DNA from 3 places in the Zobellella sp. An-6 genome. Region 1 is predicted to be linked to each of the others. Evidence: predicted binding sites of a transcription regulator. Region 1 holds the regulator's gene; each other region holds the start of a gene.
What was found. Region 1 encodes MetJ, which represses methionine synthesis genes. Its sites were predicted from a motif close to AGANNTCTAGANNTCT; they were not measured.
Positions count from the first base shown of each region.

Region 1 (9,674 bases):
GCAGCTGCAGCCCCTCGAAGCCGCCGGCGGGCTGGTGATCCCTGAGCAGGGAGAAGGCCTGCTCGGCCTGCTCCCGGGTATAGGCAATCTGCCACAGCTGGCGCTCGGGCCGGCGCTTGCAGGCCAGGGGCGCCAGTTCCCGCCGGGTCAGCCAGTCGGTGAGGGCGTCCACCGTTTCCTGGTAGCGGGCGGGAATGGTCATCTCCAGCAGCACGGCATCGTCCACCGCGGTGACGATGCGCGCGCCCTGGGCCCGCTGCGGCTGACGCAGTATGCGGGTATGGCCGTCGTCCGGGTGGTAGCTGCAGCGCAGCATCAGCTGCTGGCGGCTGGCGGCCACCGGGCCCAGGGTGCGGCTGTGCAGCACCGGCGAACCCAGCCGGGCCAGCTCGGCGGCTTCCGGCAGAGACAGCCGGGTCAGCAGTCGCGCCTCCTTCACCCGCCGCGGATCGGCGCTGAACACCCCAGGCACGTCGCTCCAGATGGTGGCGTGGCTGCTGTCGGCCAGGGACGCCAGCAGGGTGGCGCTGAAGTCGGAGCCGTTGCGCCCCAGCAGCCGGGTACGCCCCTCGGCGTCGGCGGCGATGAAGCCGGTCACCACCAGGATCCGGTCCTGGTGCTCGGCCAGGATGGCGCCCAGTCGGCGGCGGGATTCGGCTTCGTCCACCTGCACCGGCGAGCCGGACACCAGCAGGAAACGGCGGGCATCCAGGCTGGCCGCCGGCAGGCCCTGGCCGGCGAGCAGCCGGGCCAGCAGGCGGGAGGACCAGACCTCGCCGAACGACTGGATCAGGCTGCGCTGGTCATCCCCCAGGCGTTGGCTTTCCAGCACGGCGGCGATGGTCTGGATGTCGTCGTCCAGGGCCGCCAGCAGGGGCGCCGCGCCGGCCTCGTCCAGGGTGGTCTCGATCAGGTTGCGCTGAAAGCCGTGCAGGCCTTCCAGCGCCTCGGGCGCCGCGCTGTCACCGCTGGTGAACAGGCTGAGCAGCTCGATCAGTCGGTTGGTGGTCTTGCCCGGCGCCGACACCACGATGAGGGCGTCGGGCTGGGCCAGGTTGTGGATGATGCCGGCCACCCGGTGAAAACAGGCGGCGTCGGCCAGGCTGCTGCCGCCAAACTTGTGGACCGGGCGCCGCTGGCCGCCGGTGTCATTCTGGAGCATGGTCATTTACTTGGTTAACGCCTTGAATGCATTGTCTAAATCGTGAATGAGGTCGCGCACGTCCTCGATCCCCACCGACACCCGCAGCAGCTGGTTGCTGATGCCGGCGGCGGCGCGGGCTTCCTCGGTCATGGCCGCGTGGGTCATGGTCGCCGGGTGGGCGATCAGACTCTCCACCCCGCCCAGAGACTCGGCCAGGGAGAACAGCTGCAGCTGCTGCAGGAAGGCCTTCATGCCCGCCTCGTCCACGTCCAGCTCGAAGCTGAGCATGGCGCCGAAGCCGGACTGCTGGCGGGCGGCGACCTCGTGGCCGGGGTTGCCGGGCAGGCTGGGGTGATACACCGCCTTCACCTCGGGCCGGCCCTGCAGGTAGGCCACCAGGGCCGCGGCGTTCTCGCAGTGCTGGCGCATGCGCACGCCCAGGGTGCGCAGGCCGCGCAGGGTCAGGTAGCTGTCGAAGGGGGAGCCGGTCAGCCCCAGGCAGTTGGCCCACCAGCGCAGCTCCTCGGCCAGTTGGCCATCGGCGGCCACCACGGCCCCGCCCAGCACATCGGAATGGCCGTTGATGTACTTGGTGGTGGAGTGCACCACCAGATCCGCGCCCAGCGTCAGCGGCTGCTGCAGCGCCGGCGACAGGAAGGTGTTGTCCACCACCGAGAGGGCGCCGATGTCTTTCGCCGCGGCACAGAGGGCGGCGATGTCCACCACCCGCAGCAGCGGGTTGGACGGGGTTTCAATCCACAGTATCTTCGGCTTTTTGGCCAGGGCCTCGGCCAGGGCGGCGGAATCGTTCTGATCCACGTATTCCACCCGGAAGTTGCCCTTCCGCGCCAGGGCGTTGAACAGCCGGTGGCTGCCGCCGTAGCAGTCGTGGGGTGCCAGCAGCAGGTCGCCGGCCTGCAGCTGGGAGGTGATGATCAGGTTGATGGCGCCCATGCCGGTGGAGGTGACCGCCGCCCCCGCGCCGCCTTCCAGCTTGGTCAGGGCCTCGATCAGGGTCTGCCGGGTCGGGTTGCCGGAACGGGTGTAGTCGAACTGGCGCGGCTGGTTATAATCGGCAAACGAATAAGTGCTGGTGAGGTAGACCGGCGGTACCACGGCACCATGCTGGGTATCGGTGTCGATGCCGGTACGAACGGCGTAAGTCTGGGTCTGGTAGTCGGGCATGTCCTCTCCTTTGCACGCTGGCAGCCTGATGATCCGGAATTTCCAAGACGCGCACAGTAACCCAGCCGGAAAAAGCCGTCAAGCCTTCCGGACGTCCATAAGGCTTTGTGGTTGGATTGCCAATAAAAAATGTAGGGGTTACAATCCGTTCGGATTTTTAACCTCTTTTACGGGTGAATGATGAAGACTGAATGGAACGGCGACTATATCAGCCCTTACGCCGAGCACGGCAAGAAAAATGAACAGGTCAAGAAGATCACCGTTTCCATCCCGCTCAAGGTGCTGAAGATCCTCACCGACGAGCGCACCCGTCGCCAGGTCAACAACCTGCGCCACGCCACCAACAGCGAGCTGCTGTGCGAAGCCTTCCTGCACGCCTATACCGGCCAGCCCCTGCCCCAGGACGATGACCTGCGCAAGGACGTGCCCGACCAGATCCCCGCCCGGGCCCGGGAAATCATGGCCGAGCTGGGTATCGAAATCGAAGATTACGCCGTCGACGACGAATGAGCAGGCAGCGGCATCACCCCCTGCCGCCCGCCACCAGTATCTGCCTCCAGGGCAGCCCCTCGTCCCCCAGGGTGATGAAGTTGGGGTTGATCAGGCTGTCGCGCAGGTTATAGCTGAGCCGGTCCAGGTTCAGATCCAGGATCCTTCCCCCCGCCTCTTCCACTATGCACTGGGTCGCGCCCGTATCCCACTCGCCGGTGGGGCCGATGCGGATGTAGAGATCGGCCGCCCCTTCCGCCACCAGGCAGGACTTGAGCGAGCTCGAGCCCAGGGGCACCAGCCGGTAGTCGAGGCTGGTGCTCAGCCGGGAACGCACCCATTCCACGTCCTGCCGGCGGCTGATGGCGATGCACAGGCCGGTGAGCGGCGCCTGCCGGTCGTGATGGCGGGCGCGGATGCGCACCGTGTTGCCATCCGCCTCCTTGAAGGCACCATGTTGGTGCACCGCGTAGTACATCAGATCCTGCACCGGGGCATAGACCACCCCCAGCACCGGCCGGCCCTGTTCGACCAGCGCGATCATGGTGGAAAAGTCGCCGCTGCCGGCGATGAATTCCTGGGTGCCGTCAAGCGGATCCACCAGCCAGTAACGCGACCAGTCGCGGCGCTCGGCCAGCGGAATATCGCCCCCTTCCTCCGACAATACCGGAATGTCGGCCAGCCGGCGCAGGGCCTGGTCGAGGTAGGCATGCGCCGCCAGATCGGCGCTGGTGACCGGGCTGTCGTCCTCTTTGTGCTCAGCCTGGTAATGGCCGCTGTCGTACAGCGTCAGTATGCGGCGGCCCGCCTCACGGGCCGCCGCCTTGACGCCTGGCAACAAGGCAGTGATATCCATGGTTACTCCTCTTTATTGAGCCAGTCCTGCAGCAGGAACAGGCCGCAGATGCTGCGTGCCTCGCTGAAGTCGGGCCGGGCCATCAGTTCGCCCAGCCGGGCCAGCGGCCAGGGCACCACTTCCAGCGGCTCCGGCTCATCCCCCTCGCGCTGTTCGGGATACAAATCCCGTGCCAATAAGATATCCATGCGACTGCCAAAATAACCGGGCGCCAGGGTCACCTGCTTGAGGTGGCTCAGTTGCCGCGCCCCGTAGCCGATCTCCTCCATCAGTTCGCGGTTGCCCGCCTCCATGGCGTCTTCCCCCGGATCGATCAACCCCTTGGGAAAACCCAGCTCATAGCTGTGGGTGCCGGCGGAATACTCGCGGATCAACAACAGGGTCTCATCATCCAGCAGCGGCACCAGCATGACGGCGCCGCGACCGCTGCCGCGCATGCGCTCATAGACCCGCTCCACGCCGTTGCTGAACTTCAGATGGACCGATTCCACCTTGAACAGGCGGCTCTCCGCCACCAGTTCCGTATGCAGTATCTCTGGTTTCTGTTTGTCGTCCGCCATGCCTGTTCCGTCGTTATGTTCACCCACTATTCAGAGGTTATCGCAACTGGGGATAAACGTCTGCCCACAAGTTGCGGTAACCATGCTTTTGCCGCCCCTTTCTACTCCGGCGGTCGGGGCATCTGGTATAATCCGGCTTCGGTTTTCATGTGAGCGAGTGCAATGAACGGAGAAAAACTGTCCGTCCGGCTGGACAAGTGGTTGTGGGCCGCCCGCTTCTACAAGACCCGCAGCCTGGCCCGTGAGATGATCGATGGCGGCAAGGTGCACTACAACGGCCAGCGCACCAAGCCCAGCAAGGTGGTGGAAGTGGGCGCCGTTATCCGCCTGCGCCAGGGCCATGACGAGAAGGAAGTGGTGGTACTGGAGCTGTCCGAGCACCGGAGCAAGGCGGAGATCGCCCAGCGGTTGTACCGGGAAACCCCGGAAAGCCTCCGCCAGCGGGAACGAAACGCCGAGGCCCGCAAGCTCAACACCCAGTTCGCACCCAGCCCCGAGCGCCGGCCGGACAAGAAGGAAAGGCGCACCCTGCTTAAAATCAAACAAGGCGACTGAGCCAGCATACAGGATCCCTTATGACCAAGACCGATCAACTCCACCGTTATCTGTTCGACCACCACCAGGTGCGCGGCGAACTGGTGCAGCTGCAGCAGAGCTACCGCCAGATCCTGGCCGCCCAGGCCTACCCGGCCCCGGTGCAGCGCCTGCTGGGCGAACTGCTCACCGCCACCAGCCTGCTCACCGCCACCCTCAAGTTCGAAGGCCACATCACGGTGCAGCTGCAGGGCGACGGCCCGGTATCGCTTGCGGTGATCAACGGCGACCACCGGCAGCAGCTGCGCGGCGTGGCCCGCTGGGAAGGCCGGGTGCCCGACAGCGACCAGCTTGCCGACCTGGTCGGCAAGGGCTACCTGGCCATCACCATCACCCCCGACGAGGGCGAACGCTACCAGGGCATAGTGGAGCTGAGCGCCGACTCCCTCAGCAAGAGCCTGGAAAACTACTTCGCCCAGTCGGAGCAGCTGGCCACCCGCATCTGGCTGTTCACCGACCCCCGTGCCGGCCAGCAGCTCGCCGCCGGCCTGTTGCTGCAGGCCCTGCCCGCCGGCGACGCCGGACAGGAGAACGACTTCGCCCATCTCGAAACCCTCACCGACACCATCAAGGCGGAGGAGCTGCTGCACCTGGACGCCCACGAGGTGCTGTACCGGCTGTACAACCAGGAGGCGGTGCGGGTGTTCGATCCCCAGGACGTCAGCTTCCAGTGCACCTGCTCCCGGGAAAAATGCGAGCAGGCCTTGCTGCAGGTAGGCCGGGATGAAGCCTACGATATTGTGAAAGAACACGGCAAAATTGAAATGCACTGCGACTACTGCGGCCAGCACTATCGCTTCGATGGCGCTGATTTACAGACATTATTTAATAACCCGCCGACATTGCATTAACATTTCAAGATGGCAAAAAGGGGCATTTCGCCCCTTTTCGCTTAATTCGCCGCGCAAAATTGCAAATTTTGAAGCTGATCCCCTAAACTCCGCTTAATAACTGATATTCTCTTGTTCCAAAACAACACTAATAACAATGACTATCCAACCCCTCTGTACCCAGGAGATAACAATGACGTCCAAGGCGCAACAATTAGGCCTTTCCCAATACGGTATTACCGACGTAACCGAGATCCTTTACAACCCTTCCTACGACCAGTTGTTTGAAGAAGAAACCCGTGCAGATTTAGAAGGCTACGAAAAGGGCGTGGTTACCAATCTGGGCGCCGTTGCGGTGGACACCGGCATCTTTACCGGCCGCTCTCCGAAAGACAAATACATAGTGCGTGACGACGTCACCCGCGGCACCGTGTGGTGGGCCGATCAGGGCAAGAACGACAACAAGCCCATGAGCCCCGAAACCTGGGAGCAGCTCAAGGGCCTGGTCACCCGCCAGCTGTCCGGCAAACGGTTGTTCGTGGTGGACACCTTCTGCGGCGCCAACCCGGACACCCGCCTGTCCGTGCGCTTCGTCACCGAGGTGGCCTGGCAGGCCCACTTCGTGAAGAACATGTTCATCCGCCCCAGCGAGGAAGAGCTGCAAGGCTTCGAGCCCGACTTCGTGGTGATGAACGGCGCCAAGTGCACCAACCCCGACTGGCAAGCGCAGGGTCTGAACAGCGAAAACTTCGTGGCCTTCAACCTGACCGAGCGCATGCAGCTGATCGGCGGCACCTGGTACGGCGGCGAAATGAAGAAAGGCATGTTCTCCATGATGAACTACCTGCTGCCGCTCAAGGGCATCGCCTCCATGCACTGCTCCGCCAACGTGGGTCAGGACGGCGACGTGGCGATCTTCTTCGGCCTCTCCGGCACCGGCAAGACCACCCTGTCCACCGACCCCAACCGCCAGCTGATCGGTGACGACGAGCACGGCTGGGACGACGACGGCGTGTTCAACTTCGAGGGCGGCTGCTACGCCAAGACCATCAACCTGAGCCAGGAAAACGAGCCCGAGATCTACGCCGCCATCCGCCGCGACGCCCTGCTCGAGAACGTGACCGTGCTGGCCGACAACAGCGTCGATTTCAACGATGGCAGCAAAACCGAGAACACCCGGGTTTCCTACCCCATCCACCACATCGACAACATCGTCAAGCCGGTGTCCAAGGCCGGCCACGCCAAGAAGGTGATCTTCCTGACCGCCGACGCCTTCGGCGTGCTGCCGCCGGTGAGCAAGCTGACCCGTGACCAGGCCCAGTACCACTTCCTGTCCGGCTTCACCGCCAAGCTGGCCGGCACCGAGCGCGGCATCACCGAGCCCACCCCCACCTTCTCCAGCTGCTTCGGCGCGGCCTTCCTGAGCCTGCACCCGACCCAGTACGCCGAGGTGCTGGCCAAGCGCATGGACGCGGTGGGTGCCGAGGCCTACCTGGTGAACACCGGCTGGAACGGCACCGGCAAGCGGATCTCCATCAAGGCGACCCGTGCCATCATCAACGCCATCCTCGACGGCTCCATCGAGAACGCCGACTTCGTGACCCTGCCCTACTTCAACGTGGCCATCCCCACCGAGCTGCAGGGCGTGGAAGACGTCTCCATCCTGGATCCGCGCAACACCTACGCCGAGCCGGCCCACTGGGACGCCAAGGCCCTGGATCTGGCCCAGCGCTTCGTCAACAACTTCGAGAAGTTCACCGACACCGCCGAGGGCAAGGCCCTGGTGGCCGCCGGCCCGCAGCTGTAAGCGGAACCACGCGGCAAGTCATCAAGCCCCGGCCAGCGCCGGGGCTTCACGCTGCGGACAAAGCTGCGAATTTCTCTGTGGTCACTCCCGCGAAGGCGGGAGTCCAGTGCCGTATGTCGTGGATCTCCGCCTTCGCGGAGATGACGATGATGAAATGGCAGTGATAAAGGGAAAGCCCCGTCGACATAGCGGGTAATGAATTTTGTCACTCAAACTGAAGCCCCGGCCTGCGCCGGGGCTTTTTTGTGGCCGCACAAACGCAAAAAGAGCGCTCGGGGCGCTCTTTTAATGCCGGCATCGGCCGTGTCTTTGCTTCCGCTACACCCGGTGCTGGTGGCGCCGGTCCACACTACCCGCCCGATAAGGCCTGGTGTGCTCGGTGGGGCTGGCCGGGGGGATAAGCCCGGTTCGCGGCAGGGTCCGAGGGTGTCGGTCCGCCTGTCCCAGAAGATGGAACCATAGTAGCGCCAAAGCCGGGGTGAGTGGTTGCAAAGATAAAGTCATTTCCGCCCCTTAACGCAATAACTCTCCCCACCTATAATCCATTAAGAACAGTTATTGCCATAAGGACAGATTCTTGAGCAACCTCATCCAACTCGACCGCACCGACAGGCGCATCCTGGAGCTGATGCAGCGCCATGGCCGCATCAGCAACCTGGAGCTGGCCGAGCGGGTCGGCCTGTCGCCCTCGCCCTGCTCGCGCCGGGTCAAGGCACTGGAAGAAGCCGGCCTTATCCTCGATCACGTGACCCGGCTCAACGCCGCCAAACTGGGGCTGACCCTGCAGGCCTATATCCACATCTCCCTGGACCGGCACACCCCGGAGCGGTTCGAGGCCTTCGACGCGGCCATACTGGGCTTTCCCGAGGTGCTGGAGTGCGATCTGATCACCGGCACCGAGGCCGATTACCAGCTCAAGGTGATAGTGCGCGACATGGAGCACTACCAGCAGTTTTTGCTGGGCAAGCTGACCCGGCTGGAGGGAGTAACCGGGGTGCGCTCCAGCTTTGTGCTGCGGCGGATCAAGCAGGACACCGCCCTGCCCCTGGAGCACCTGGGCTGAACCGGAGGAGCACACCATGATGAGCTGCGATCAGCATGACTACCTCGAAATCGCCTGCCTGTACCGCTACCGGGTCCGGCTGACCCTGGCCTCGGGCGAGCGGCTGACGGGCATCGCCCTCGACACCCGCCGCGATGCACAGCGACAGGAGTGCCTGCTGCTGGGCACCGACGGGGCCGAGCAACTGGTGCGGCTGGCGGAACTGACCCGCATGGAGGCGCTTACCGACAACCCCCACTTCCGGTCGGTCGATTTCGACTGAAGGGCTCAGCCCCTGGCCGCCCCCTGCATGCGCAGCCGACCGCAGTCGTAATAGAGCAGGCCGTGCTGGCGGGCCATGGGCGCCAGCCGGCGGGCCATCTGCCGGCCCAGGCGCTGGCCGTTGCGGCTGGTGTAGTCGGCGTCGAACTGCATCGCCGGCGGCGCCGGCAGTTCCCTGGGCAGGGCGCGGGCCAGCGGCGGCGAGAGCACCTTGCACACCAGCTCGCTCACCACCCGGTTCACCGCCGAGCCCACACCGTAGCCCTGCCACTCCGGAAGCAGGTAGAGGCTGTTGAGGGTCATTTCCAGTGCCGGGGCCGGCCGCTCTTCGGGGATATCGGCGACGAAGGTCAGCACCCAGTTGCCCACCATCCGCGGTTGCTCGTGCTGGTGTTCCAGCAGCGCCACGTTGCAGCGATAGCGCATGCCGTAGTCGTGTATCTGCGGCGCCGCATCGGCGCGCTGGGGCCGGCTTTCGCCCCAGTACAGGGGCCGGGGGGCATAAATGTCCCGATGTTCGTCCAGCGCCCGGCGGCGAAAGTGCTCGAACAGCGGCCGGTGGCCGGGGTGATGCCAGTCCATCAGGTCGAGGGAGAGCCGGTCCAGCCATTCGGGCTGCAACCAGGGGTAGGCGGCGAACTCGTCGCGCAGCCGGGTATAGTCCAGCAGGTGATTGAGGGTCCAGTGTCCGCGCTTGAGATGGCTGGCTTCGCGCATGAAGTGCTTGCGGATCTGTTTGAACAGGGGATAACTGCGGGTGGCCACCCGCCGGCGTTCGGGGCAGACGGACATCAGGTAAACCACCCCTTTTCGCTGTATTCACCGGTACCGACGCACAGCAGCGGCCGGGCCGCCAGGCTGGGTCCGCCCTCGCGGGCGCAGTGG
Region 1 covers NZ_CP199259.1:3,957,623-3,967,296, forward strand. Annotated here, with positions in the region: gene metL (bifunctional aspartate kinase/homoserine dehydrogenase II) at 1-1,162, opposite strand, end outside; gene metB (cystathionine gamma-synthase) at 1,169-2,329, opposite strand; gene metJ (met regulon transcriptional regulator MetJ) at 2,510-2,839, shown strand; gene cysQ (3'(2'),5'-bisphosphate nucleotidase CysQ) at 2,853-3,674, opposite strand; gene nudE (ADP compounds hydrolase NudE) at 3,677-4,234, opposite strand; gene hslR (ribosome-associated heat shock protein Hsp15) at 4,397-4,789, shown strand; gene hslO (Hsp33 family molecular chaperone HslO) at 4,810-5,679, shown strand; gene pckA (phosphoenolpyruvate carboxykinase (ATP)) at 5,852-7,465, shown strand; gene ACT7DK_RS18610 (Lrp/AsnC family transcriptional regulator) at 8,043-8,528, shown strand; gene ACT7DK_RS18615 (Rho-binding antiterminator) at 8,545-8,790, shown strand; gene ACT7DK_RS18620 (hypothetical protein) at 8,796-9,581, opposite strand.

Region 2 (9,674 bases), 710 kb from region 1:
GGAATTTCAGGGGCATGCCGCCGGCGATCTTTTCCGGATCCCGGGCATCGAGCAGGCCGAGCTGATCCTGGCCCAGGGCGGCGGCGCCGGGAATGTTGGTTCTCATGCCCGAGGGGGCCACGGCGTTGACCCTGACCTTGGGGGCCAGCTCGTAGGCCAGCTCCCGGACCAGCCCCACACCGGCATGTTTGCTCAGGGTATAGATGGGGCCGCCCCCCGCCGGGTAGAAGGACGAATTCGACAGGGTAAAGATCATGGCGCCTTCGGTTTTGACCAGCTCATCCACCGCGGCCTTGGCCCCGAGCAGATAGCCCTTGGTATTGACCGACACTATCTCGTCGAAGGCCTGCTCGAGTTCGTCACCGGACAGGCTCAGGATGTCGGCGCCGTGATCCCAGATGCCCGCGTTGCCGACAAAACAGTCCAGTTTGCCGAAGCGGGCCACAGTGGCTTCCACGGCGCGCAGGTTGTCGTTGTAGCTGGTGACATCACCGACCACCGCCACTATCCGCTCGCCATGGCGCTCGCGCAGCGCCCGCACCCTGTCCTCGGCCCGCTCCAGCACCCCGACGCGCGCGCCCTCCTGGATAAAACGGTCGATCAGCGCCCGTCCCAGCCCGGAGCCGCCGCCGGTGATGAGAATGACTTCTCCTTCCAGCCAGCTCATGGTGCTTACCCCGCCATTTCGATGTAGAGGGCATCGTCTTCGATCACCACCGGGAAGGTCTGGATCGGATCCGTGGCCGGCATGCACATCGCCTTGCCGGACTTCAGGCAGAAGCGGGCGGCATGCAGCGGGCACTCCACGGTGCCGTCGTCTTCCAGATAGCCTTCGGACATGGAGGCGTTGCCATGGCTGCAGCGGTCATTCATGGCGAAGAAGTTGCCTTGGGAGTTGAACACGGCCAGGGCATCGATCCCATTGATGCCGCAGTCCACCTTCAGGGCCTCGCCTTCTGCCAGCTCGTCGATGTTGCACACAAATATCTTGTTCATCAGAAAAACACGCTCAGGTTGTGGGAGGTATAGGTGGCCTGATCCAGGGTGATGTCACGCCGGCAGATCTTCCAGCCCAGCTCAGTATCGGCCTTGCGCACCCGGTCCGCCCGTTTGCCGACATAGATGGTGATGTCTTTTTCCTTTTGCGAACGGTACAGCAGGTAATTGGTGTCAACGCTGTACTCGCCGGCGGCATCCGTCGGTTCCACCCGGATATTGGTGATCAGGTGGCGGGTGCGCGAGGGCGGTTCCTCGGCCCAGGCCATGCCGGTTTCCAGCCGGGCGACACGGCGCTCCAGCAGGTGCTTGTCGTCGTTGAACACCCAGGTGGACGGCGGTTGCACGCTGCGCCGGCGGTCGCGGGTCTGGGCATTGACGGTGGTACGCAGGGTATAGGTGATGTCCTCGTCCAGCAGGTCCAGCCAGTCGCGAAAGCGCCAGTCATCGAGCAGTTGCGCCTCGAAGTACATGAATTGCGAGACTTCGTGGTAAAGCTCGAGGTTTACGGGGATTAACCGACTCATCACACCAGCTCCTTTTCAAATTTCTCGGTTGCCTTTTCGACGTCTGCCCATTGTTCATGCATCAGCAGATCCGCCCAGCGGCGGTACATGGCGCGGGCGGCGGTTTCGGAGAAGATGTAGTTGGTGATGCCGGGAATGCCATCCTTGCGCCGCTTCTCCTGGCCCAGGCCCATTTCGACGACAAGCTTGCTCTGGCGGGCCTTGTAGCCGCGCAGTACCTTCTGTATTTCCACCCAATTCTCGGAGTCGTCCTGCTCCAGGAATCCGGCCGGGCCGAAGGCGCGGGTGGCCGAGCGTTCGAAGGCTTCCTTCACCGCCTGGGGGGCGTCCTTGTCGCAGATGCAGAAGGCCCACACCTCGGTCTTGTTCGGTCCCCGCGGGTGCCAGATGCGCAGGGTGGCGGTGCCGTTGAGCCAGGACAGGGTCGGAAACATGGTGTTGTGGCCGGCCAGGCGCAGGGCGCGCACTTCACCGAGGCGCGCTTTCGCTTCTTCGTAGGTATCGCGGAAGTACTGGGCCACTTCTCCGTCCACCCAGACGTTGGCATCCGGTTTTTCGGTGAAGAAGAAACCGGAACCATGGCCCCGCTGGCCATACTGGATGGCGTCTTTCGCCGTTTCCCACACCGGGCGGGCGGTCTGGGCCGCGCCCAGTTTCTTGCTGCCTTCATCATCCGGCTGGGCGCCCAGCACCTGGATGGCGGAGGCGTGGGAGAACAGGGCGTGGTATTGGTCGGAGGCGAACTGCTCGGCGGCGAACTTCCAGTTGCACTCGATTTCCCATTTGTGGACGCCGCCGATGATCTCGGTGCCGCCTTCCCGGCGATCCAGTACGCCGTCCAGATACCAGGCGATGTCGCCCATGTATTCCTCGAGGGAAGGGGTTTCGTCGCTCCAGCAGCCGAAAATGAGTCCCTTGTAACTGGCGACGCGGTTCACCTCCAGCAGGCCCCATTGTTCCTTGCAGGCGCCCTGGGGATAGACCCTGTCTTCCAGCGGAATGTCTTTCAGGGCGCCATCCACCCCGTAGGACCAGCCGTGGTAGGGGCAGGTAAAGGCGCGGGTATTGCCGGAGTCCGCATGGCAGACCCGCATGGAGCGGTGCCGGCACTGGTTGAGCAAGGCCTTGATGCTGCCGTCTTTCTGCCGGGTGACGATAACGGGATCTTCGCCCATGTAGGTATTGAAGAAGTCGCCGGCCTTGGGGATCTGGCTCTCGTGACAGAGGAACAGCCAGCAGCGACCGAACACCCGCTCCAGCTCCAGTTCGTAGAGCTCGGGATCGGTGAAGATCAGCGGGGTGATACGGCCGTTCCTGGCATCCACCAGGGCGTCGATTTTGTCTGCATCAAATTTTCCATTCATGGGAATTCTCCTTTGGTCGCCGACACAGCAAGGAACTGGAAGTCGATAATTTGTGCAGATATTGGTTTTTTGTAATCGGTTAGTGAAATATTTATTTTCTTTTGATTAATAAGTTTTATGTCTTAATCACCGAGTGAGACAAGGTGGGCGTCAGGAGCGCTCCGGCTACTGACGAGGGCTACGGGGATTGCTTTTGTGTCCTCGTTACAGAGGGACATTCGGTTCAATAGGTTGTGGATCTTCGCCTGGGCGGAGAGCAGGGCGGAGAGCCTGGCATGAAATGGCGAGGTGGAAGGGAGTCCGCGGCGGAGAAATCCCCTTTGTCCTCCCTATCGCACCGCAACTGCCTGCGGACACGGCGCCGGGGCTGGAAAGAGGCGACAGGGATTGCCTCCGCCGACCGTCACCTGTCAGGGATGGCAGGTGCGAGCCTACAGGGATGTAAATACCTGTTCCGAATGGTAGATCACTACCGGCAGCGACTGGGTTTCGCTAAGCAGACCCTCAGCGCCAGGGATGGCGCGGCGGAGCCCCCAGGGACGGGTTTACGGCGTGTCTGCGTGCGGGACCCGGTCGAGCACTATTAGGATCAGTTATTTACTTGCGGCGTGTCGGCGGAGGTGGCCCTGTTGACTCTTTTCTTCGTTGTAACAGACAATAAAGAGCTAGCTGGTCGTTTTTTAAACTGATCGATGCTCTAGGCCGAGAGTTCTCTTCGGAGGATTTCTGCACCCGCACTTAAGGCATTGAGCTTGGCTCTTGCTACTCGACGAGACAAGGGGGCCATGCCACAGTTGGTACAAGGGTAAAGCTTGTCGGCATCTACGAACTCAAGTGCTTTTCGTAGGGTATTGGCGACTTCCTCTGGCGTCTCGATGGTGTTGGTTGCAACATCAATGGCCCCGACCATCACCTTTTTTCCTCGAATGAGTTCAAGCAGCTCGATTGGGACGCGGGAGTTGTGACATTCTAATGAGATAATGTCGATATTGGACTTTTGCAGTTTGGGGAAGACTTCTTCATATTGTCTCCACTCGGAACCCAGCGTCTTTTTCCAGTCCGTATTGGCTTTGATGCCATAGCCATAGCAAATATGTACGGCGGTTTCACATTTAAGGCCTTCAATTGCTCTTTCTAGAGCAGCAATCCCCCAGTCATTTACCTCATCAAAAAACACATTAAATGCAGGCTCATCAAACTGGATGATGTCAACGCCAGCCGCCTCTAATTCCTTGGCTTCCTGATTGAGTATTTTGGCGAATTCCCAGGCCAGCTTTTCGCGACTTTTATAATGATCATCATAAAGCGTGTCTATCATGGTCATGGGACCCGGCAGGGCCCATTTGATAGGTTGCCTGGTTTGCTGACGTAAAAACTTGGCATCTTCAACAAAAACCGGCTTCTGGCGGCTGACTGCACCAACGACCGTCGGTACACTCGCATCATAGCGATCACGAATTTTAACAGTCTTACGTTTCTCAAAATCAACACCGCTAAGGTGCTCAATAAACGTAGTCACAAAATGTTGGCGCGTTTGCTCGCCATCACTGACAATATCAATGCCTGCTTGTTGCTGCTCTTGCAACGACACACGCAAAGCATCGTGTTTACCCTCAATCAACTCCTCTTCTTGCAATTTCCAGGGTGACCAAAGTGTCTCAGGTTGTGCAAGCCAGGAAGGTTTGGGTAAACTGCCCGCAGTTGAAGTGGGTAATAATTTTTTCATGATAAATACCGTTATATTCTCGTTAATTATAAAGCGTAATTGGCAGACCATTGTTCAAGGATAGACTGGTATGGCTTGATGAAATTCTCCTCAGCAAGTTTTCCCTGCTTAATCGCTAACTGGCTGCGCTCTTCTCGATCATAAACAATTTGAGTTAATGAGTGATCCCGGTTCTTCAAATCCGGTTTGTAGCATTTTCCTGCTGCCGAGTTGGCGTTGTAAATCTCGGGTCGGTAAATTTTTTGAAAAGTTTCCATCGTGCTGATGGTGCTGATAAGCTCAAGATTGCTGTAATCATTAAGCAAATCACCAAAGAAGTAAAAGGCCAGAGGTGCAACGCTATTGGGTGGCATAAAATAGCGAACCTTCAACCCCATCTTCTTGAAGTACTGCTCAGTCAAGGATGATTCATTGGGCAGGTACTCAACACCCAATATGGGGTGATGGTTCTCAGTTTGATGATAGGTCTTGTTATCGGAAACACTGAGGCATATCACAGGCAGTTTAGTGAAGTTCTGCTTGTAGGCATCCGAATTCACAAAACATTTAAAAAGTTTGCCGTGCAGATCGCCAAAGTTTTCCGGAATGCTGAAGCCGGGCTTATCCTTGTTATGCTCCAACAGCAGCACGCTGAAGTCATAATCCCGCACGTACGAGGAAAAATTATTACCTACAATGCCCTCAATGCGTTTCTTGGTTTTGTGATCGACGATATTCGTCTTCAATATTTCGATAGTAGGGAAACTTTGGCCATTACCTTCGTGATCAATATCCATGTCAACGGAAATGATTTCAAGTTCAACTGAATAGCGATCCGCTTTCGGATTATCCCAGTTAGCCAAGGAGTTAAATTGATTGTTAATCATCGTTAAGGCGTTACGCAAGTTTTCCTGGCGGCTCTCTCCTCTGGCCAGGTTAGCAAAGTTGGTGGTAATACGCGTACTGTCAGAGGGCTGATAGTTTTCATCGAAAGCAACGCTGTTGATGGTAAATTTAAATTCGTTATTCATAATGTCCTGGCACCCCATTTCCCGCACTAAAATCTGAATCTGTTTATTGCTCTTTCTGGGCTTGATGATTGTCTTTTGTCTGGAAGTCCAGATGTCTAGAGCTGAGCATGGCTATGTTATACAGGGGGCATTACATGATCAAAAGTGATTTTATCTCATGAATAGATGCAAATTTTTCATGATTTCTGATAAACCTACGCCCACCAGAGCAAGCGGTATGCCGGGTTCACGGGCGCAGCTGCGTCGAGCAATGTCGGCGATGTCTGTAAACCTTGGGTCAGCTAAATAACTGATCCTAATAGTGCTACATCGACCGGGCCCCGCACGCAGACACGCCGTGAACCCATCCCTGGGGGCTCCGCCGCGCCATCCCTGGCGCGGAGGGTCTGCTTAGCGGAACCCGGTCGTTGTCGACAGTGATCTACTATTCGGAACAGCTATTTAGGTGTGTAACGAGCAGGACACGGCCGCCCGTTACTGATGTTGCAACACCTGACGGGGGCGGCGGCTGTATGATTTAAGAGAGGAGGGAGTTTGAATGAAAAAGCAGCGTGATCATCTGACCTGCTGAGCCTGAGCAATGAAATCACTCAGGTAGTTAACCTGTTCTTCGCCTTTTCGTATTCCCAAAAAGATCTGTTTTCTAATCCCATGTTTACCGAACCGGAGGCTTTTAATAGCCATTGTTTTGGCGAATTCATCCACTAACCAGCCAGGCAATGCACAGACGCCTCTGCCTGCTGCCACCATTTGCAACATGATTTCCGTCGTTTCGATAGTCTTGTGTTTTTTGACCGTGCATTTTGCGGGATTTAAAAACTGACTGTAAATATCCAGTCGCTCAGGCTCTACCGGGTAGCTAAATAACACTTCTTCACTCAGCTGTTCAGGCATGATCGAGTCTTGCATGGCAAGGTGGTGAGCTGCCGAAACGACGAGTCTATGTTCATAGTCAAATACCGGTATAAAGGTCACCTTTGGTGTATACAAGGGATCAGGCGTGACGAGGATATCTATCTCGTAGCTGTGCAGGGCGCCCAGACCACCGAACTGAAATTCCTGCTTCACGTCAATGTCAACGTTTGGCCACTTTTCAAGATAAGGTTCAATCACTTTTAACAGCCATTGATAGCAAGGGTGGCATTCCATGCCGATGCGCAGTGAACCCATTTCGCCAGTCGCTATCTGACGCAATAGATGTTCAGTGTGTTTAAATTGCGGTAATACCCGATTGGCAAGAGTCAAGATTCGTTCACCCGCATCGGTAAGGCGCAAGTTTCTACCTTCTTTTTGCCAAACGGGTGTTTTGATCTGGCCTTCTAATTTTTTGATGCTGTGACTCAATGCAGACTGGGATAAATTTAACGATTCAGCCGCCTGGGTTAAGGTTCCTTGCTCTTTTATGGCTGCCAGTACTTCAAGGTGAAACCGCTCCAGCATAACTTGACTCCGGGATTTAGTACTTAATATTATGAATATAATTCATGATTTATTGAAAATACACCATTGTTTTCATTGTTTAAATGCCGCCAATGCACGCCAGGATGTCTAGCTATTAACCCGGCGGCAGTTTAGAGCTGATATACTGTGCGAATGAAAACAGATGCACGCAAGCTCACCACCGAGCAACAAGAGCTGCTGAGGCAGCAGGCCATCCGACTTCGACTGGAAAATAAGACCTTCCGCGAGATCGGCCGATTACTGAATGTTCATCCGGATACCGTGGGCCGTTGGTTCAAGCGCTACGAGGCCGGCGGCAAAGCGGCTCTCGCCGTCCAGAAACGGGGTCCAAAAAACAAGCCCGGCCGCCTGAACGCCGTGCAACAGCAGAAGGTGATCGAGGCTATCCGCGACCATATGCCCGATCAGTACAAGCTGGGGTTTGCCCTGTGGACCCGGCGCTCCATTGCTGAACTGATCAAGCAATTTTGGGGCATCCACATTCCGGTTCGCACCATGGGGGACTACCTCAAGCGCTGGGGATTTACACCCCAGAAGCCCTTGAAAAAGGCATGGGAGCAGAGCCCGGCTCGTGTCGAAGCCTGGCTGAACGAGGAGTATCCACGTATCAAGGCCCGTGCCAAGGCTGAAAAGGCCCAGATCTTCTGGGGCGACGAAACCGGCATCAAGAACACGGTCCAACATGGGCGCAGCTATGCCCCGGTTGGCAAGACGCCGGTACAAGCCCTGCCGGCCAAGCGGGTTTCCCTGAACATGGTGTCGGCCATCACCAACCAAGGTACGGTCCGCTTCATGCTGTATGAATCCACCATGACGGCAGACGTGTTGATCAAGTTCATGCGCGGGCTGATTGCCTCCACCCCGGGAAAAGTATTTCTGATCCTGGATAACCTGCGGGTTCATCATGCCAAAAAGGTCAAACGCTGGCTGGAAAAAGGGACGGTAAAGCGTTTTCTGGAGGTCTTTTTCCTGCCCGCCTACTCACCGGAACTGAATCCGGATGAGTATCTCAATGGTGACCTGAAAGGCATGGTGCACAGTGGGCCGGCGATTCGCAGTGTGGAAGAGCTCAAGAAGCGAACCCGCTCCTCTATGCGGAAGTTGCAGCGCAGGTCGGAGCGGGTGAAAAGTTACTTCCGATCGGAGCACATCGCTTATGCGGCATAATCGATGTATTTTGCCGCCGGGTTAATATCTAAATAACAGCTCCTAATAGTGCTACATTCTGGCTATTTCGTAACCACTTCCGGAAAAGGGCGAAATCGTATCCATGAAGTGCCTGACCCGTTGGAGAAGAGATCAGATGCTACGGCGTTGATGGTTACGGATAACCGTCTCGTGCAGCTTGTGCCAGAGCAGTTCTATCTTGTTGATCCAAGGTGAGTAAACCGGCTGGAAAAGTAAGGTGAACTTGGGGTTCTTTGCCAGCCACTACAAGGCCTGTCCTGGCGGCTCTTGTGGATCACATGGTTATCCAGGATCAGTGTGATCTGCCGAGCCCGGAGATAGCGCCGCCGTAAGGCCTCCAGCAGTGAGGTGGGCAGGGAAAAATTCCAGCGATTGATTTCAATAGCTAAAGAACTCGGTTACCAGCAACTGCGCTGGTAACCCAAGCCTTGTGGTGACATCTGGATAAGCATCTGAAGCAGCATGATAATGTTACGGATAGGAAGAGAGGGTGGCAGTTGAACCAGCAGCCTAGGGTCGAGCGCGAAGCTCCGGTCAGCTCCTGTATTTTCTCAAGGGTGTATCGTTCGTGGCGCAACAACACCGCCATGACTCGCCGAGCATGCTGTTTGTCTGACGTAGTCTGAATGATTTTGTGCATCCGGCGTCGCTCAGGACGTGGTAGAGGTGGTAAGATCGGCATGAACTCAGTCCTTTGGGTGTTGAGTTGGTTTTGTTTGGCGACTGATCAAATTGCACAAACTGGACTGAGTTCCCTGCCTCCACTGATCTACTATTCGGAATAGCTATTTAGTGACCGGAATTTCTTGTATGTTTGTTTAATATAGTGTGAGTTTTAATCTGGAATTAATCCTATAATTCCTCGTGGTTCCATAGCTGACAATAATGAAACATGCTCATCATCGTCCGTTATTTTTATGGTTGAAAGGCGGTGACCCAATCATTTTTAAAGTTTTCTATCGCTTCAGTGACGGCTGGAAGCGTTATCATTTGCGATAAAACATCAACGGGTAAAGTAACTGAAGAACAGCCAGTCAGCAGGCAATCAAGCGCTTGTCGTGGTGTTTTAAAAGAGGCTGCTATTATGTTGCAATTTACCTGATGTACAGTGATTAGCTCTTGTAATTCTCTAACCATCGTGATGCCACTGCCGCCTTGTACATCGACCCTGTTGACGTAGGGAGCAATATATTCTGCACCAGCCAATGCGGCCATGATCCCTTGCATAGGAGTATAAACTGCTGTGCCCAGTGTGCTTACTCCCATTTTATTGAGTTTTCTTATTGCCATTAGGCCTTGCTCTGTAACGGGTATTTTAACAATTAGATGCTCATCTAGTCGGTTGAGGTCAATGGCTTCCTTAAGTATTGTTTCATTATCGTCAGATAGTGTTTGGGCAAAA
Region 2 covers NZ_CP199259.1:3,244,705-3,254,378, reverse strand. Annotated here, with positions in the region: gene hcaB (3-phenylpropionate-dihydrodiol/cinnamic acid-dihydrodiol dehydrogenase) at 1-667, opposite strand, end outside; gene hcaC (3-phenylpropionate/cinnamic acid dioxygenase ferredoxin subunit) at 673-996, opposite strand; gene hcaF (3-phenylpropionate/cinnamic acid dioxygenase subunit beta) at 996-1,523, opposite strand; gene hcaE (3-phenylpropionate/cinnamic acid dioxygenase subunit alpha) at 1,523-2,887, opposite strand; gene ACT7DK_RS15185 (methionine synthase) at 3,585-4,613, opposite strand; gene ACT7DK_RS15180 (DUF1852 domain-containing protein) at 4,640-5,623, opposite strand; gene ACT7DK_RS15175 (LysR family transcriptional regulator) at 6,179-7,063, opposite strand; gene ACT7DK_RS15170 (IS630 family transposase) at 7,217-8,251, shown strand; partial or broken gene ACT7DK_RS15165 (transposase) at 8,303-8,619, opposite strand; gene ACT7DK_RS15160 (transaldolase family protein) at 9,188-9,674, opposite strand, start outside.
Region 2: ACT7DK_RS15180 (DUF1852 domain-containing protein) is a predicted target of MetJ. The motif match lies at 5,705-5,720, and genes of this name have one in related genera.

Region 3 (9,674 bases), 190 kb from region 1:
ATTCCTCAACGCCCTGCTATTCCTGCTGATCGGCCTGGCCATGCTGCTGGTGGAGTTCCACTGGCAGGCCTGGATCCTGGTGCTGCTGTCCATTCCCTTGACCCTGGCCGGCCGCTTCGCCAGCGTGGCCCTGCCCTACCTGGGCTTTCGCCGCTTCCGTGCCTACAACAAGTATTCGGTGCGGATCCTGACCTGGGGCGGCTTGCGGGGCGGACTGTCCCTGGCGATGGCGCTGTCGATCCCCGCCGGGGTCAAGCTGGGCAGTGGCGGCCAGGTGGAGCTGCGGGATCTGATCCTGATGATGACCTACGCCATCGTCATCTTCTCGATTATCGTCCAGGGCATGAGCATCACCCCCATGATCAACAAGGCCAAGGCGGCGGAAAGGGCCGGTTTTCCCATCGAATAAGGGGAACGACAAGGGGGCGAATCACCTCCTTCTGACTGCTGACAAACCTTCAGGCTTATATCAACAGGCAACACCCATGCCCAAACAGGCGGACAAAGGGAACGGCTACGCCGCCCCTCCGCCGCGGCGGAGCCTCCAGGGGGCGAGCTTGCTCACCGTGACGAGCAATTTCGGCCTGACCGAACATCCAGTGAATGTTCACAGCAGGTCGAAATTGCGAGTGCCCTGTCTTTACGGCATGTCGGCGGAGTTGGCCCTTTGGTCGACTTATGCGGTCATGACAACGACGTTGTCATCAAGCTGAAAGGGGCCTATCGCCCCCTTTCTTTGCTACTCTTCCCAGTCTTTGGTCAGGGTATCGCCGGCCGCGCTCAGGGTGCTCAGGTCGTAGGGCGTCAGCTGGTAGACGTGGTAGTTGAGCCAGTTGGAAAACAACAGGTGGCCGTGGCTGCGCCAGGTGGCCCGAGGTGCGTTGTCCGGATTGTTGCCGGGGTAGTAATTCTCCGGCATCTTCGGCTCGATGCCGGCGCTCAGATCCCGCATGTACTCCTGATGCAGGGTGTCTGCGTCGTACTCCGGATGGCCGGTGACGAACACCTGCCGCCGGTCCGGACTCACCGCCAGGTAAACCCCCACCGGCTCGGAGCCGGCCAGTATCCTGAGATTGGTTTTTTCCCGGATAAGATCCAGGGGAAAGTCCGCATAGCGGGAGTGGGGCGCCAGGAAGGCATCATCGAACCCCCGCACCAGGGGCTCGAACTGGGCCAGGTTCTGGTGCTCGTAGACTCCGGACAGCTTCTCCAGCCGGGTACGCTTGTCCAGGCCGTAGAGGATCTTTAGGCCGGCCTGGGCCGCCCAGCACAGGAAGAGGGTGGAAGTGACGTGGCTTTTGGACCACTCCACTATCTGTTCGATCTTGTCCCAGTACACCACGTCACAGAAATCGGTCAGTCCCAGGGGGGCACCGGTGATGATCAGGCCATCGTAGAACTCGTCCTTCACCTGCTCGAAGTCGTAGTAGAAGTGCTCCAGGTGGGACTGGGGCGTGTTCTTGGAGGGCCTGTCATCGATGCGCAGCAGGTCCACCCCTATCTGCAGCGGCGAGTTGGACAGCATGCGCAACAGCTGGTTTTCGGTTTCGATCTTCTTCGGCATCAGGTTGAGCAACAACACCCGCATCGGGCGGATATCCTGGTTGACCGCACGGGTTTCCGTCATCACGAAGATATTTTCCTGAGTCAGGACGTTGGCCGCAGGCAGGCGATCCGGAATTCTGATGGGCATTTGCTCACTCCATGCACAGTATCGGTAAGAAAGTCTAGACATCTAGAAATCTACAACAAAGCAACGGTGCTTGTCATCCCTACCGTGGGCCGGAAACGGAAGTTGCGTTAGAATCCCGCCAAGGCATCTCGAGGACAACGATATGGAACCTGTGATTGAGCTGGTGAGTACCGGCGACGAAGTACTGACCGGGCTGATAGTGGATACCAACGCGGCCTGGCTGTCCCAGCGCCTGCTGGAGCAGGGCTGGCAGGTGAGGCGGCGCTTCACCCTGGGGGATGACAAGGCCGATCTGGTGGCGCTGTTCGAGCAGCGCAGCCATCAGGCCGATCTGGTGATCGTCAACGGCGGCCTGGGGCCGACCTCGGACGACATCAGCGCCGAGGCCATGGCCGCCGCCGCCGGCGTTCCCCTGGAGTTGAACGAGCACTGGTTGGCGGTGATGACGCAGAAGTACGCCAGTCGCAACAGAGCCATGCCCAAAAGCAATATCAAGCAGGCCATGCTGCCCCGGGGCGCCGAGCTGGTGGACAATCCCATCGGCACCGCCTGCGGCTTCGCCGTCAAGCTCAACAGGGCCACCTTCATCTTTACCCCGGGGGTGCCTTCGGAGCTGAAGAAGATGGTGGAAGAGGAAATCCTGCCCCGTATGCAACGCCAGTTCGGTGGCCGGGGCAGCAACCAGGTGCGCCGCTTCTTCCTGTTCGGCCTGTCCGAGTCGGGCCTGAGCGACCGCCTCGACAACAAGCCCTGGCCGTCCGGCATCACCCTGGGCTACCGGGCCAACCTGCCGACCATAGAGCTCAAGCTGATCATCGAGCGGGATGACCTGGCCGCCATCGCCGCGGCGGAAGCCCAGCTACTGGCAGAAGTGGGTGCCCACCTGGTGGCCCGGGACGAATTGAACTTCGCCACCAGCCTGGGCCCCCTGCTGCACAAGCAGGAGCTAACCCTGTTCGAAGAGGCCAGCGGTGGCCGGCTGACGGATACCATCAGCACCATCACCGCCGAGTTCGAGGGTCACTACCTGAGCGGCCTGCCCGACAACGCCGAGGATCTGGGTCTCTGGCTGCAGCGCAGTGCCCGTCCCCTGGCGTTGGCCGTGGGCGCGGAAGGGCCCGAGGGCGTGCCGGTGGCCCTGCTCACCGAGCAGGCTTGCCAGGTGCAGACCCTGAAACTGCATTTTCGCGATCCCCTCTCCCGCCGCCGCCTGCTGGCCTTTGTGGCGCTCGACATGCTGCGCCGCCACCTGCAGGGCCAGGAGGTGATGATCGACTACGATATCCTGCCCTGCAGCGAGCGGCTTGTCCTGGCTTCCGCGCCCTAACCGATCAGGCGCAGGCGCCGCAGCAGTCCCTCGACCAGGCCGGTGGCCAGATCGATCACCCTGCGGGCCAGGGGGGTATGGAACAGCCAGGCAGCGGTGATCAGGGCCAGGGGTACGGAGCCGCAGAGGAAGTCGGTCAGCCAGTGGGCCCCCGACATCACTCTCGGCATGGCCAGGGCCAGCACCAGGGGCGCCACCACATAGAGATAGCGGCGGGGGAACTGGTAGACGGCGAACAGCAGGAAGGTGGCGAAGCCGATGCCGTGATCGCTGGGAAAGGAATCCCCGGAGGCGTCCTTGGCCCTGATATGAGGCACCAGTTGGCTGACCCGCTCCGCCTGCTGGTACACCAGAGTCGGGCTGTGCCTCTCTATCGGCAAGGCCTTGCCCGCCGCCGCCTGGATGGAAAAACAGCCGGCCATGAGCAACAGCAGGCAGCAGATCCTGGCCCGTTCCCGGCCGGACACCGTCCAGGCATGGCGGAACACGAAAAAGGCCATCAGCAGGGCGACGGCGCCGTCGATCCAGCGCTGGTTGACGAAGGCCACGAATTCCGCCCAGCCGGGCACCGTCACCAGCCAGCCGTTGAACAGCCAGAACACCCCCTCGTCGATCCCCTGCCAGTAGCCGAGAAACCAGGAAAAAAACAGCAACAGCGCCAGGGCATGCAGCACCGCCCAGCCTTTGAAATCCCATCGCATGGTGATATCGCCCTCCATTAAATGGGGCCGTTTATACCAGATGAGGAAGAGAATTGCAGGTCGGATCACAGAAATGGGGCGCCGACGGCGCCCCTCGGGTCTAACGCAATTGCGCCGAGAGTTCCCGTTGCCGCGCCTTGAGCGCCTCGATATCGAGGCTGCGGACGGCGCCATCAATCACCCGCCAACGGCCCGCGACCATGACCCTGTCCGCCCGATGGGCACCGCAGAGCACCAGGGCCGCCAGGGGGTCACCCGCACCGGCGAACTGGATATCGTCCAGGGTGAACAGGGCCAGATCCGCCTGCTTGCCGACGGCGATCTCGCCGATATCGCTCCGTCCCAAACAAGCCGCCGAACCGCGGGTCGCCCAGTCCAACACCTTCTGGTGGGTAATGCGCCTGGCACCGTAACGCAGCCGTTGCAGCAGCAGGGCCTGCCGAACCTCCATGATCATGTTGGAGCCGTCGTTGGAGGCGGAGCCGTCCACGCCAATACCGACGGGGCAGCCCGCCTCCTCCAGTTCCAGCGTATGACAGATGCCCGAAGCGAGCAGCATATTGGAGGAAGGGCAGTGGGCGATCCCCACTCCTGCCCGGCCCAGACGGCCAATCTCCTCTTCGTTGAAGTGGATACCGTGTGCCAGCCAGACCCGCTCGCTGAGCCAACCCACCGACTCCAGGTAATCCACCGGCCGCATGCCGAACATCTTCAGACAGAACTCGGTCTCGTCATGGGTTTCCGCCAGGTGGGTATGCAACTGCACATCGTGCCGCTCCGCCAGAGCGGCAGAGGCCTTCATCAGCTCGGTACTGACCGAAAAGGGCGAACAGGGGGCCAGGGCCACCCGGCTCATGGCACCCTCGGCCGGGTCGTGATAGCGCCGGACCAGCCGCTCGCTGTCGGCCAGGATCTGCTCCTCCGATTGCACCGTCGACTGGGGCGGCAGACCGCCCTGCTCCTTGCCCAGACTCATGGAGCCCCGGGTCAGGTGGACCCGTACCCCCAGCCGTCCGGCCTGCTCCAGTTGCAGATCGATAGCCTCTTCCAGCCCCTGGGGGAAAAGATAATGATGATCGCTGGCGGTGGTACAACCCGAGAGCAGCAGTTCGGCCAGGGCGATCTGAGTGGACACCTCCACCATCTCCGGCTGCAGCCGGGCCCAGACCGGGTAGAGTGACACAAGCCAGGAGAACAGTTCCTTATTGAGCGCCACCGGATGGGCTCGGGTCAGGGTCTGGTAGAAATGGTGGTGGGCGTTGATCAAGCCAGGCAGCAGCACATGGTGAGCGGCATCGAACACCTCATCTACCGGCCTTGAGGGTGACTGCCCTTCAGGCACCAGCTCAATAATCTGGTTACCACCGATAACAAGCCCGCCGGCATAGGCCGGTTCTAAGGTAGCAAGGGGATTTTTGATCCAGATTGTGTTGGGGTTTTGCATCAGACTTTCGACTCCATTGACAAATGAAAGTTGGCATCCCCCGGATGTGGAAACCCCTGACGTACAATCCGGGAAGGTACGCCAGGGGATTGCGCCAAATCAGGCGACAATACTGCGGTGAGTCTTAACTGACTTCACCTAATTTTTTTTTAGTCACCTCGGCACCCTCTTCCGCGACAACGGCATCGGAGAGTTCCTCTTCTTCAACCTTTTGTTCCGGTAGTACCAGGCTGAGGAGAATGGCAGAGATGGCCCCCATGGCAACCGGTGAACTCAGAATGTTGGCGACTGTTTTCGGCAGTTCCTGCAGTACATCCGGCACGGTGGACACACCGATACCCAAGCCGACCGAGATGGCTACGATCATCATGTTGCGACGATCCAGGTGTGCATGAGACAGCACCCGGATCCCGGCGACCGCGACGGTGCCGAACATGATCAGGGTGGCACCGCCCAGCACCGGTTTGGGCATCTGCTGCAGCACACCGCCGATAATGGGGAACAGCCCCATGATGAACAGAATGGCTGCGATATAGATGCCCACGAAGCGGCTGGCGACGCCGGTCAGGGCGATAACACCATTATTCTGACTGAAGGTGGTGGAGGGCATGCTGTTGAAGATGGCCGCAATCATGGAGTTGAAACCGTCGGCCAGTACACCGCCACGGATACGGTTCAGATAGACGGGCCCCTTCACCGGCTCTTTCGAAATGGTGGAGTTGGCGGTCAGGTCACCGGTGGTCTCCATGGCGCTGACACAGAACAGGATGGCCAAGGGGATAAAGGCGGCCAGATCAAACTGGAAACCGAACTTGAAGGGCACGGGAATGGACACCAGCGGCAGGCTGCTCAGGTGGGAAAAATCCAGTCGTCCCATGAAAAACGCCGTCAACATGCCCAAGGTCAGGCCAATCACCACCGCGGCCAGACGAATCATCGGGTTTTTGGAACGGTTCAGCAAGATCACGCTGACCAAGACGATGCCGGCCAGCAGCAGGTTGTCCAGTGCGCCGAAGTTTTCAGCACCGAAACCGCCACCGATGTCGGTCATCGCCACCTTGATCAGCGGAATACCGATCAGAATGATGATGGTACCGGTCACCACCGGCGTAATAATGCGCTGCAGTTTGTGGATGAAACGGCTCAGGAAGATCTCGACAAAGGCGGCGCAGAAGCTGACCCCGAAGATGGTCGCCAGAATGTCCTCAGGCGTACCGCCACGACTCTTGACTATCATGCCGGCCGACAACACTGCGGTCAGAAACGCAAAACTGGTTCCCTGCAGACACAGCATGCCCGCGCCGATAGGGCCGATGCGACGACACTGGATAAAGGTTCCGACCCCTGACACCATCAGCGCCATACTGATCAAGTAGGGAACATGCTCCCCCAAGCCGAGCACGCCACCCACGATCAAGGTTGGAGTAATAACCCCGACCAGGCTAGCCAGCACATGTTGCAAGGCGGCGAAGGTCGAAGGCCAGAAAGCAGGCCTATCATGTAATGAATAAAGCAGATCCTGGTTCCGGCTTTGTTCTGTTCTGGTTTCCTGGGTCATAACAGATCCCTTTGTTAATCGTTGCCGAGTGCAGTCTAGAAGACCGCTGTTGATTATTGGCCAACCCGGTAAGACGGTTGACGCTTATCCTCCATGCTCCACTTCAAAGCCTGGGCTAAGTGAGGAGCCGAAGTGATAATACCGCAAAAAAAACACAATTGTTATATCCATGTGATATTTTTGTACACAAAAATAAAAATCATGTGATCTACATACACGCACAGAGCAACACCATTTCAGCGTAAACCGTAATAATAATCCCATAAAAATCATTAAATTATTGTATACAAAAAAGAAGGTGAGCAAGAGTCCACGAGGTCGGCAGAACACAGGACCAACCTGGCCGTTCAACTGCAAAGGGTAAAGCACGGAATAGCGGAAGGGTTTTCAGGGATAGCACCGGCTCGGTGCTGAGGGGGAAGATGCGGCAACTCGGCCTTACGAACCATTTCAGATACGATAAGGCCCTTCACCGATGCGGAGGGCGTGCGCGGCAGGTGGTGCAGTCCGGCCGCAAGCGCAAAAAACCCCGACACTTGCGTATCGGGGTTTTCTAATTTGGGTGCCTGGCAGTGACCTACTTTCACATGGCAGCTGCCACACTATCATCGGCGCGGGTGCGTTTCACTTCTGAGTTCGGCATGGGGTCAGGTGGGACCACAACGCTATCGCCGCCAGGCATAAACTGGTAATCCGGAAAAGCTGTCTTTTGATGAATTCGTTCTCGACCTGCAAGGTCTCACACTTCTTGGGTGTTGTATGGTTAAGCCGCACGGGTCATTAGTACAGGTTAGCTGCACGTATCGCTACGCTTCCACACCCTGCCTATCTACGTCCTAGTCTCGGACGGCCCTTTAGAGAGCTCGAAGCTCTAGGGATGACTCATCTCGGGGCTCGCTTCCCGCTTAGATGCTTTCAGCGGTTATCGATTCCGAACTTAGCTACCGGGCAGTGCCATTGGCATGACAACCCGAACACCAGCGGTTCGTTCACTCCGGTCCTCTCGTACTAGGAGCAACCCCCCTCAATCATCCAACGCCCACGGCAGATAGGGACCGAACTGTCTCACGACGTTCTGAACCCAGCTCGCGTACCACTTTAAATGGCGAACAGCCATACCCTTGGGACCGACTTCAGCCCCAGGATGTGATGAGCCGACATCGAGGTGCCAAACACCGCCGTCGATATGAACTCTTGGGCGGTATCAGCCTGTTATCCCCGGAGTACCTTTTATCCGTTGAGCGATGGCCCTTCCATTCAGAACCACCGGATCACTATGACCTGCTTTCGCACCTGCTCGACCTGTCCGTCTCGCAGTTAAGCTGGCTTATGCCATTGCACTAACCGTACGATGTCCGACCGTACTTAGCCAACCTTCGTGCTCCTCCGTTACGCTTTGGGAGGAGACCGCCCCAGTCAAACTACCCACCAGGCACTGTCCGCAACCCCGATTAGGGGCCTACGTTAGAACATCAAACATACAAGGGTGGTATTTCAAGGTCGGCTCCACGGCAACTGGCGTCACCGCTTCACAGCCTCCCACCTATCCTACACATGTAGGGTCAATGTTCAGTGCCAAGCTATAGTAAAGGTTCACGGGGTCTTTCCGTCTAGCCGCGGGTACACCGCATCTTCACGGCGATTTCAATTTCACTGAGTCTCGGGTGGAGACAGCGTGGCCATGGTTACACCATTCGTGCAGGTCGGAACTTACCCGACAAGGAATTTCGCTACCTTAGGACCGTTATAGTTACGGCCGCCGTTTACCGGGGCTTCGATCAAGAGCTTCACCTTGCGGCTAACCCCATCAATTAACCTTCCGGCACCGGGCAGGTGTCACACCGTATACGTCCTCTTACGAGTTTGCACAGTGCTGTGTTTTTGATAAACAGTCCCAGCCACCTGGTCACTGCGACTGGCTCAGGCTCCATCCGCAAGGGACTTCACCCGCTCCAGCGTACCTTCTCCCGAAGTTACGGTACTATTTTGCCTAGTTCCTTCACCCGAGTTCTCTCAAGCGCCTTGGTATTCTCTACCCGACCACCTGTGTCGGTTTGGGGTACGGTTCACACACATCTGAAGCTTAGAGGCTTTTCCTGGAAGCCGGGCATCAATGACTTCGTCACCGTGGTGACTTCGTCTCGGGTCTCAGTGTTGTGCGTCCGGATTTGCCTAAACGCACCACCTACTCCCTTTCACCAGGACTACCAACGCCTGGCCCATCTAGCCTTCTCCGTCCCCCCATCGCAATGTGTGTCAGTACGGGAATATTAACCCGTTTCCCATCGACTACGGCTTTCGCCCTCGCCTTAGGGGCCGACTCACCCTGCCCCGATTAACGTTGGACAGGAACCCTTGGTCTTCCGGCGAGGAGGTTTTTCACCCCCTTTATCGTTACTCATGTCAGCATTCGCACTTCTGATATCTCCAGCATGCCTCACGACACACCTTCGCAGACTTACAGAACGCTCCCCTACCACTCAGAATAAATTCTGAATCCGCGGCTTCGGTGCCTGGTTTAGCCCCGTTACATCTTCCGCGCAGGCCGACTCGACCAGTGAGCTATTACGCTTTCTTTAAATGATGGCTGCTTCTAAGCCAACATCCTGGCTGTCTGAGCCTTCCCACCTCGTTTCCCACTTAACCAGAACTTGGGGACCTTAGCCGGCGGTCTGGGTTGTTTCCCTCTTCACGACGGACGTTAGCACCCGCCGTGTGTCTCCCGGATAGTACTTACTGGTATTCGGAGTTTGCATGGGGTTGGTAAGTCGGGATGACCCCCTAGCCCAAACAGTGCTCTACCCCCAGTAGTATAAGTCCGAGGCGCTACCTAAATAGCTTTCGGGGAGAACCAGCTATCTCCCGGTTTGATTGGCCTTTCACCCCCAGCCACAGGTCATCCCCTAACTTTGCAACGTTAGTGGGTTCGGTCCTCCAGTTGATGTTACTCA
Region 3 covers NZ_CP199259.1:3,767,763-3,777,436, forward strand. Annotated here, with positions in the region: gene ACT7DK_RS17635 (cation:proton antiporter) at 1-409, shown strand, start outside; gene metA (homoserine O-succinyltransferase MetA) at 740-1,693, opposite strand; gene ACT7DK_RS17645 (CinA family nicotinamide mononucleotide deamidase-related protein) at 1,836-3,020, shown strand; gene ACT7DK_RS17650 (phosphatase PAP2 family protein) at 3,017-3,721, opposite strand; gene ACT7DK_RS17655 (8-oxoguanine deaminase) at 3,822-5,165, opposite strand; gene ACT7DK_RS17660 (nucleobase:cation symporter-2 family protein) at 5,290-6,723, opposite strand; rRNA gene rrf (5S ribosomal RNA) at 7,288-7,402, opposite strand; rRNA gene ACT7DK_RS17670 (23S ribosomal RNA) at 7,483-9,674, opposite strand, start outside.
Region 3: metA (homoserine O-succinyltransferase MetA) is a predicted target of MetJ. The motif match lies at 1,730-1,745, and genes of this name have one in related genera.